DNA from 3 places in the Roseovarius sp. BRH_c41 genome. Region 1 is predicted to be linked to each of the others. Evidence: riboswitches for the same ligand, from Rfam matches in the RefSeq annotation. Region 1 holds a riboswitch; each other region holds the start of a gene.
What was found. Region 1 has a riboswitch for cobalamin ahead of VR71_RS25010 (CbtB domain-containing protein). Riboswitches for the same ligand answer to the same signal wherever they lie in the genome.
Positions count from the first base shown of each region.

Region 2: it holds a riboswitch for cobalamin, as region 1 does, so the genes downstream of both, VR71_RS15080 (DUF1636 domain-containing protein) here and VR71_RS25010 (CbtB domain-containing protein) in region 1, are expected to answer to the same signal.
Region 3: it holds a riboswitch for cobalamin, as region 1 does, so the genes downstream of both, VR71_RS15015 (energy-coupling factor ABC transporter permease) here and VR71_RS25010 (CbtB domain-containing protein) in region 1, are expected to answer to the same signal.

Region 1 covers NZ_LADY01000038.1:7,921-10,182, forward strand. The annotation lists gene VR71_RS12230 (hypothetical protein) at 1-100, opposite strand, end outside; gene VR71_RS12235 (CbtA family protein) at 155-835, opposite strand; gene VR71_RS25010 (CbtB domain-containing protein) at 839-1,003, opposite strand; cobalamin riboswitch at 1,036-1,260, opposite strand; partial or broken gene VR71_RS12240 (AAA family ATPase) at 1,470-2,262, shown strand, end outside.
Region 2 covers NZ_LADY01000050.1:147,678-149,939, reverse strand. The annotation lists gene cobO (cob(I)yrinic acid a,c-diamide adenosyltransferase) at 1-590, opposite strand, end outside; cobalamin riboswitch at 633-870, shown strand; gene VR71_RS15080 (DUF1636 domain-containing protein) at 965-1,321, shown strand; gene cobW (cobalamin biosynthesis protein CobW) at 1,323-2,262, shown strand, end outside.
Region 3 covers NZ_LADY01000050.1:134,608-136,869, reverse strand. The annotation lists gene VR71_RS15025 (cobyrinate a,c-diamide synthase) at 1-200, shown strand, start outside; gene cobA (uroporphyrinogen-III C-methyltransferase) at 197-916, shown strand; cobalamin riboswitch at 980-1,200, shown strand; gene VR71_RS15015 (energy-coupling factor ABC transporter permease) at 1,233-1,904, shown strand; gene cobF (precorrin-6A synthase (deacetylating)) at 1,971-2,262, shown strand, end outside.

The DNA of each region.
Region 1 (2,262 bases):
CATGTCCGCCAAGTTGCACGCTGGATGTGGCGGCGACCAGAAACCCCAGCCCCGTGCCGAAAAAGAGGCCGATGCCCAGAAAGGCGAGTGGTTTGGCCATGATGTTGTCTCCCGTCGGATGGCCCCGGCGCCTAGGCACCGGGGTGTTGACCTGTCAGGTTGCCGTGCTCTCACGCTGCCAGAAATACCCGGCAAAGAGACCAAGAAGGGCCCAAGCGGCAAAGCCGACACCCAAGGCGCGTGCTGCGAAGAGCGCGGCAATCTCGGGCGGAACCGGGCCGGATAGCTCATCTGGGTGGGGCGCGCCAATGAGGTGCGGCGTCAGCATCAATAGAATTGCCACCGTCCACAAGACCCAGTTGCGGCCAAAGGCTATGAGCGCGAGCGCAATCGCAGTTGCTGCAACCGTTGCCCACCACCAGATCTGACGCTCGGCCACATCTGCGGCGGCAACACCCGGCACCTCTGGCGGTAAGGAAAGGGCCGGCGCGAACTGAAACGCGACAAATCCTGCAATGCCCCAGATTAACCCGTTGCGCGCGTTGATCGCGTGTCCTCGATCAGCGGCCATGCCCATGGCAGCAACCAGAATCAACGCATAGCCCACATAGATCAACGCCGAGAACAACAGGCTCAGCCCATCGCGCACCGGATCAAGACCGGGCAGGTCCGGATGAGCGCTAACCGCCGCCGCGCCAAAATGCACAAGGTCACCGCCCTCGTATAGCTCTGCATGCAAAAGTACAGGCTGTACGAACACCAACTGCAACAGGGCGGCAATCAGCCCCGCACAGAAACCAGCGAACAACGCGCTGGTGACAATTTTTGAAAACATGGATTAGTGGCAGGGAAAGCCGGTCGCGTGGCGCACGTCATGTGCGGCGTCATGCAGTGCCGAAGCCTGCACATGGCCAGCGACGGTTACGATGCCAAGGCCCAGAAAGAGCGCGGCAACGAACGGCAGGACAGTTGATTTTGCAGCGGTTTGAACCAATGCGGTCATAGCGGTATCTCCTTTACACCTCTCACCCGAGGCGGGATTAACAAACGCAGGGCTGGTCTCCTGGCTCGCGGGTCGTCGCCTGTCTGCCGCCTTCCCAAGGGTTTTACACCTCAGTGGCATCTGGCAGGGGCTCGCCGCTTACAGTCGCGGGGGCGGCTGACGCATGGACGCCCTGATTGGGTCCGCCGGCACGTCATTCCCATTTATCCTCGCGGCGCTTTGCACCGAAACGAGGAACCTTGCCACTCTCGTATGCAGGCTGCATCAGCATGCGTCAAGGTGGTTTGCGACCGCTCAAGGACGGTCTGCGGCATTGTTTCGTTGAGTGCTGGCAGAGTTTTGCCCAATATCATGTGGATAACTGGCCCAGCCACCCTATATGCTGTGGTTGGCCGTTGACAGGTAGGCACCCCGAGCCCCACACTCCGATGACAACGGAATCACCGGACCAGGGGCACGCGCGCAGGTGCAGTTCTCGAAACTCAGATTGACCGGCTTCAAGAGCTTTGTCGACCCGATCGATCTGATCATCGCGGGCGGTCTTACCGGCGTTGTTGGACCCAATGGCTGTGGCAAGTCAAACCTGCTCGAGGCACTGCGTTGGGTGATGGGCGAAAACCGCCCGACCGCGATGCGCGGCGACGGCATGGAGGATGTGATCTTTGCCGGGGCTGCGACGCGACCTGCGCGAAACTTTGCCGAGGTGGTGATCCATCTCGATAATTCCGACCGGTTGGCACCGGCGGGTTTCAACGACTCCGATCATCTTGAGATCGTCCGCAGGATCACCCGCGACGTGGGCTCAGCGTACAAAGTTAACGGCAAGGACGTACGGGCGCGCGATGTTCAGATGCTGTTCGCAGATGCCTCGACTGGCGCGCATTCCCCGGCTCTTGTCCGGCAGGGGCAGATTTCTGAATTGATCAATGCGAAGCCCAAATCGCGTCGGCGCATTCTAGAAGAGGCGGCCGGTATTTCTGGTCTCTATCAGCGGCGACATGAAGCCGAACTGAAACTGCGCGGCGCAGAAACCAACCTGACGCGTGTTGACGATGTTGTCGAACAATTGGCGGCACAACTGGCGCAATTGGCGCGGCAGGCGAAACAGGCGGCGCGCTATCGGCAAATCGGCGAAGAATTGCGTCTGGCCGAGGGGCTGTTGCTCTATCGTCGCTGGAAAGAGGCGGATTTTGCGCGCGCGCGCGCCGAGGATGAGCTTCGAGACCGCACCACCGCCGCAGCGCGTGCAGAAGTTGGGG
Region 2 (2,262 bases), on a different contig from region 1:
TCGGTCACCAGATCGGCGGCCTCGATCAGCGCCTCCTTGGCGTTGCGGCCAGTCAGGCAGACATGCGTCAACGGGGGTTTTTCCTCGGACAGAAAGGTCAGCACCTCGTCGATATCCAGATAGTCGTAGCGCAGCGCGATGTTAATCTCGTCCAGCAGCACAAACCGAATTTCGGGATCGCGGATCAGGGATTTGGCCTTTTCCCATCCGGCTTGGGCTGCGGCAATGTCGCGCGCCTTATCCTGCGTTTCCCATGTGAAACCTTCGCCCATCGCGTGGAACTGGCACAGCTCCGTGAACTGGCCCTCGATCAGGCGCCGCTCGCCGGTATCCCACCCACCTTTGATGAACTGCACAACGGCGCAGGGCATGCCATGCGCGATAGACCGCAGGATCATCCCGAATCCGGACGAGGATTTACCTTTGCCCGCACCTGTATGGACGATGATCAGCCCTTTCTCGCCTTCCTTAGCGGCCATCATCCGGTCGCGGGCGGCTTTCTTCTTGGCCATCTTGGAGGCATGACGCGCCAGTTCCGCCTCGGATGTGGGGGCTGGTTTGTCGGCGGAAGTGTTCTGAATATCTGACATCGTATTGTCCTTTTTCTTGACACTCGCCGCCCTTCTGTCAAATGAGGGGGATTGAGCGCTGGTGCCTGTCTTATGGCAGGCCAAAAGGGAATGCGACAGGTTTTGCGACACACCCGTGTTGCCTGACCGAAGCGCAGCCGCCCCCGCGACCGTGACCGGAAAGGTCCGCCCATGCCACTGGCCGCAAGGTTCGGGAAGGGGGGCGAACCGCTGAAGCAAGGTGCAAGCCCCGCTTCGAGATCCGCAAGCCGGGAGACCTGCCAGTGCACGAACTGAAACGCGCGGACGGGGTGTTCCGCGACCTTCGGACACAGGCGATAACGCCTGACCGTTGGCGCATGCCTCTGTTTTCCGCAGTCAAAAAAGGTGACGCGATGGGTGCTGTTCTCCATGTCTGCATGACCTGCCGCGCGGGCCAGCCGGTGCTTGAGGGCGAGGTTTGCGCCGGTGCCCGACTGTTCGAGGCGCTGTCGACTGCGCCCGCGCCCGAAGGTGTGACCATTCGCCCCGTCGAATGCTTGTCCGCCTGCGATCACGGGTGCAGCATCGCCCTGACCAAGCCCGGCGCATGGTCGTATGTCTACGGTCGTATGACCTCTGATGATACCGATGAAATCCTGCGCGGCGCGGCGCTTTATGCACAGACCGAGGACGGTATCGTGCCGTGGCGTGAACGCCCCGTGATCTTCCGCAAGCAGAGCCTTGCGCGCCTTCCCAAAATGGAGCTTTGACATGTCCGATCTGACCAAAATCCCCGTCACTGTCATCACCGGCTTTCTGGGATCGGGCAAGACCACGCTGATCCGGCATCTGATGCAGAACCCGCAGGGCAAGCGGCTGGCCATACTGGTCAACGAGTTCGGCACCGTGGGCGTGGACGGCGATATCCTCAAAGCCTGCGCGGACGAGAATTGCCCCGAAGAGAATATCGTCGAACTGGCCAATGGCTGCATCTGCTGCACTGTGGCCGATGATTTCATCCCCACGATCGAGGCGCTTCTGGCGATGCCGCAGCGGCCGGACCATATTATCATCGAAACCTCCGGTTTGGCACTGCCCAAACCACTGTTGAAGGCGTTCGACTGGCCCGCGATCCGCTCCAAGATTACCGTGGACGGCGTGATCGCGCTGGCTGATGCCGAGGCGGTGGCGGCGGGGCGTTTCGCGCCCGATGTGGCGGCGGTGGATGCACAGCGTCTTGCGGACGACTCACTGGATCACGAGACACCGCTCTCCGAGGTGTTCGAGGACCAGATCGCCTGCGCCGATGTGGTGCTGCTGTCCAAGGCTGATCTGGCGGGCGAGGCCGGTCTTGCGGCGGCGCGCAAGGTGATCGAGGCGGAAACGCCGCGCAAGCTGCCGATCATCGCCATGACCGACGGTGTGATCGATCCGCGGGTGATCATCGGCCTGAACGCGGCGGCCGAGGATGATTTGGATGCGCGCCCCAGCCATCACGACGGTCATGACGACCACGAGCACGAGGATTTCGATTCCATCGTCGTGGCGCTGGACGAGGTCGCGGATATCGACGATCTGGTCGCCCGCGTGCAGCGTTTGTCGCGCGAGCAGGATATCCTGCGGGTGAAGGGCTATATCGCGGTGACGGGCAAGCCGATGCGTCTTCTGTTGCAAGCCGTGGGGGAACGTGTGCGCCATCAGTTCGACCGTC
Region 3 (2,262 bases), on a different contig from region 1:
AGGGCTTGCGCGGGCATGAATTCCACTATGCTACGATCCTGTCACAGCCTGATGCGCCCTTGGCCCATGTAACTGATGCGAACGGGCAAGATGTTGCCGAAACGGGATCTTACCGCGATGGTGCTAGCGGCGGGCGCGTCAGCGGCACGTTCTTTCATCTAATCGCGGAATCAAGTCTTACGGATGGACCTCAAACATGACCGGCTTTGTCTCTTTCGTGTCTTCGGGCCCGGGTGATCCGGAACTTCTGACCCTCAAGGCGGTGAACCGTCTTGGCGGGGCCGATATCATACTGTTCGACGATCTGTCCTCGGGGCCGATCCTGGCCCATGCTGGGCCGCAATCCGATCTGCTCGCTGTTGGCAAGCGGGCAGGTCGCCCATCGCCCAAACAGGACCATGTCAGCCGCCTGCTGGTGGATCACGCCATGACTGGCGCAAAGGTGGTGCGGCTAAAATCCGGTGACAGCGGCATCTTCGGTCGGCTTGAAGAAGAGATCGCAGCCCTGATGGCTGCTGGTATCCCCTATGAGATCATCCCCGGCGTGCCCTCGGCCTGTGCTGCTGCGGCGGCGGCGGGCATTCCGCTGACGCGGCGCCTGACCGCGCGGCGGGTGCAATTCATCACGGGCGCGGATGTAACCGGCCAATTGCCTGAAGGATTGAACTGGGCGGCACTGGCCGATCCGCTGGCGACAACTGTGGTTTTCATGGGCAAACGGACCTTTCCGGCGCTGGTCGCCGATCTGGTGGCCCATGGTCTGCCCGCATCCACGCCCTCACTACTGGCCGAAGCGGTCGGCCATCCGCATCAGCGTTTGCAGCGCAGCACGATTGCGGAATTGGCCGATAGTCTTGCAGAGGCGCGCAGCGATCATCCGGCGCTGATCCTTTATGGTCCGCTGGCCGAATTCTGAACACAAGGTATTTTCAGGCGTCGATCTGTCGTAAGCAGGCTTGACCGAGGAATTAGTTAGGCGCACAACAAAAGCTGCAAAGGTGCTCCGAACCGGAAAGGCAAGGGGCTGAAACGGGAATGGGGAAGGGCGGACCAAATCGCGGCGCCCCCACCCCAGCCGCCCCCGCGACTGTCAGCGGAGAGCGGCCATCCAAAATGCCACTGGCCACTCACCGGGCCGGGAAGGTGGATGGTCGTGTCGACCCGCAAGCCAGGAGACCGGCCTTGCCAAATGTAACCCATCCGCCGTCGGGTGTGACGGCAAGGAGACCACTATGCATATCGAACCGGGCCTCGTTGACGGGGCAAAAATCACTCTCAGCTACGCGACCGCCGCTGCCGCCGGTGCCACTGGCCTGTGGTACGCGCGCCACGCCATTATGGAGCGCGGCTCTGTTTCGCTGGCGATCCGCAGCTTGCTTGCCGCCGTTCTGACCTTCGTGTTTTTCGAGGTTCTACCGACCTTCCCCGTTGGCGTATCAGAGGTGCATTTCATCCTTGGTTCGACCCTTTTCCTGATCCTTGGCGCGGGGCCGTCAGCCATCGGTCTGGCACTGGGTCTGCTAATCCAAGGCATGTTCTTCTCGCCCTCCGACCTGCCGCAATTCGCAATGAACATCACCACGCTGCTGGTGCCGCTCTTCGCGCTAACCGCTATGGCGCGCCGGATTATCGCGCCGGACACCGCCTATGTTGACCTGAAATACAGCCAGGTTCTGGCACTGTCGGTCTGCTATCAGGGCGGCGTTGTAGCATGGGTGGCTTTCTGGGCGATCTACGGCATGGGCAGCGAAGCGCTGGCGCCGGTTGGTACCTTCGCGATTGCCTATATGGCTGTCATCATCCTCGAGCCGTTGGCCGATCTGGCCGTGCTCGCGGGTGCGAAAGCTCTGCGTGGCAAGACACCGTCCGCACTGGTCACACCGCGCCTTTACAGCGCGTCCTGATCTGACAAAACTGTCGAACATGGCGCGGTCCCTGATAGGGTCGCGCCTTTTTGCGACGAGGCGACGATGATCACCGTATCCCTGATCGGTATCGGTACCGGCAATCCCGATCACGTCACAGCACAAGCGGTGAGGGCCATGAACTTGGCGGATCTGATCCTCATTCCGCTCAAAGGCGATGACAAGGCGGATCTTGCCGGTCTGCGTCAGGCGATCTGCGAAAGCTGCGTCACGAATCCCGCGACGCGAATCGAAGGGTTTGATCTGCCCGTGCGCGACCGGGCCACGCCCGATTATCTGACACGCGTGAACGACTGGCATGATGCGATTGCGGCCGTCTGGCGCGACCGGATCAACG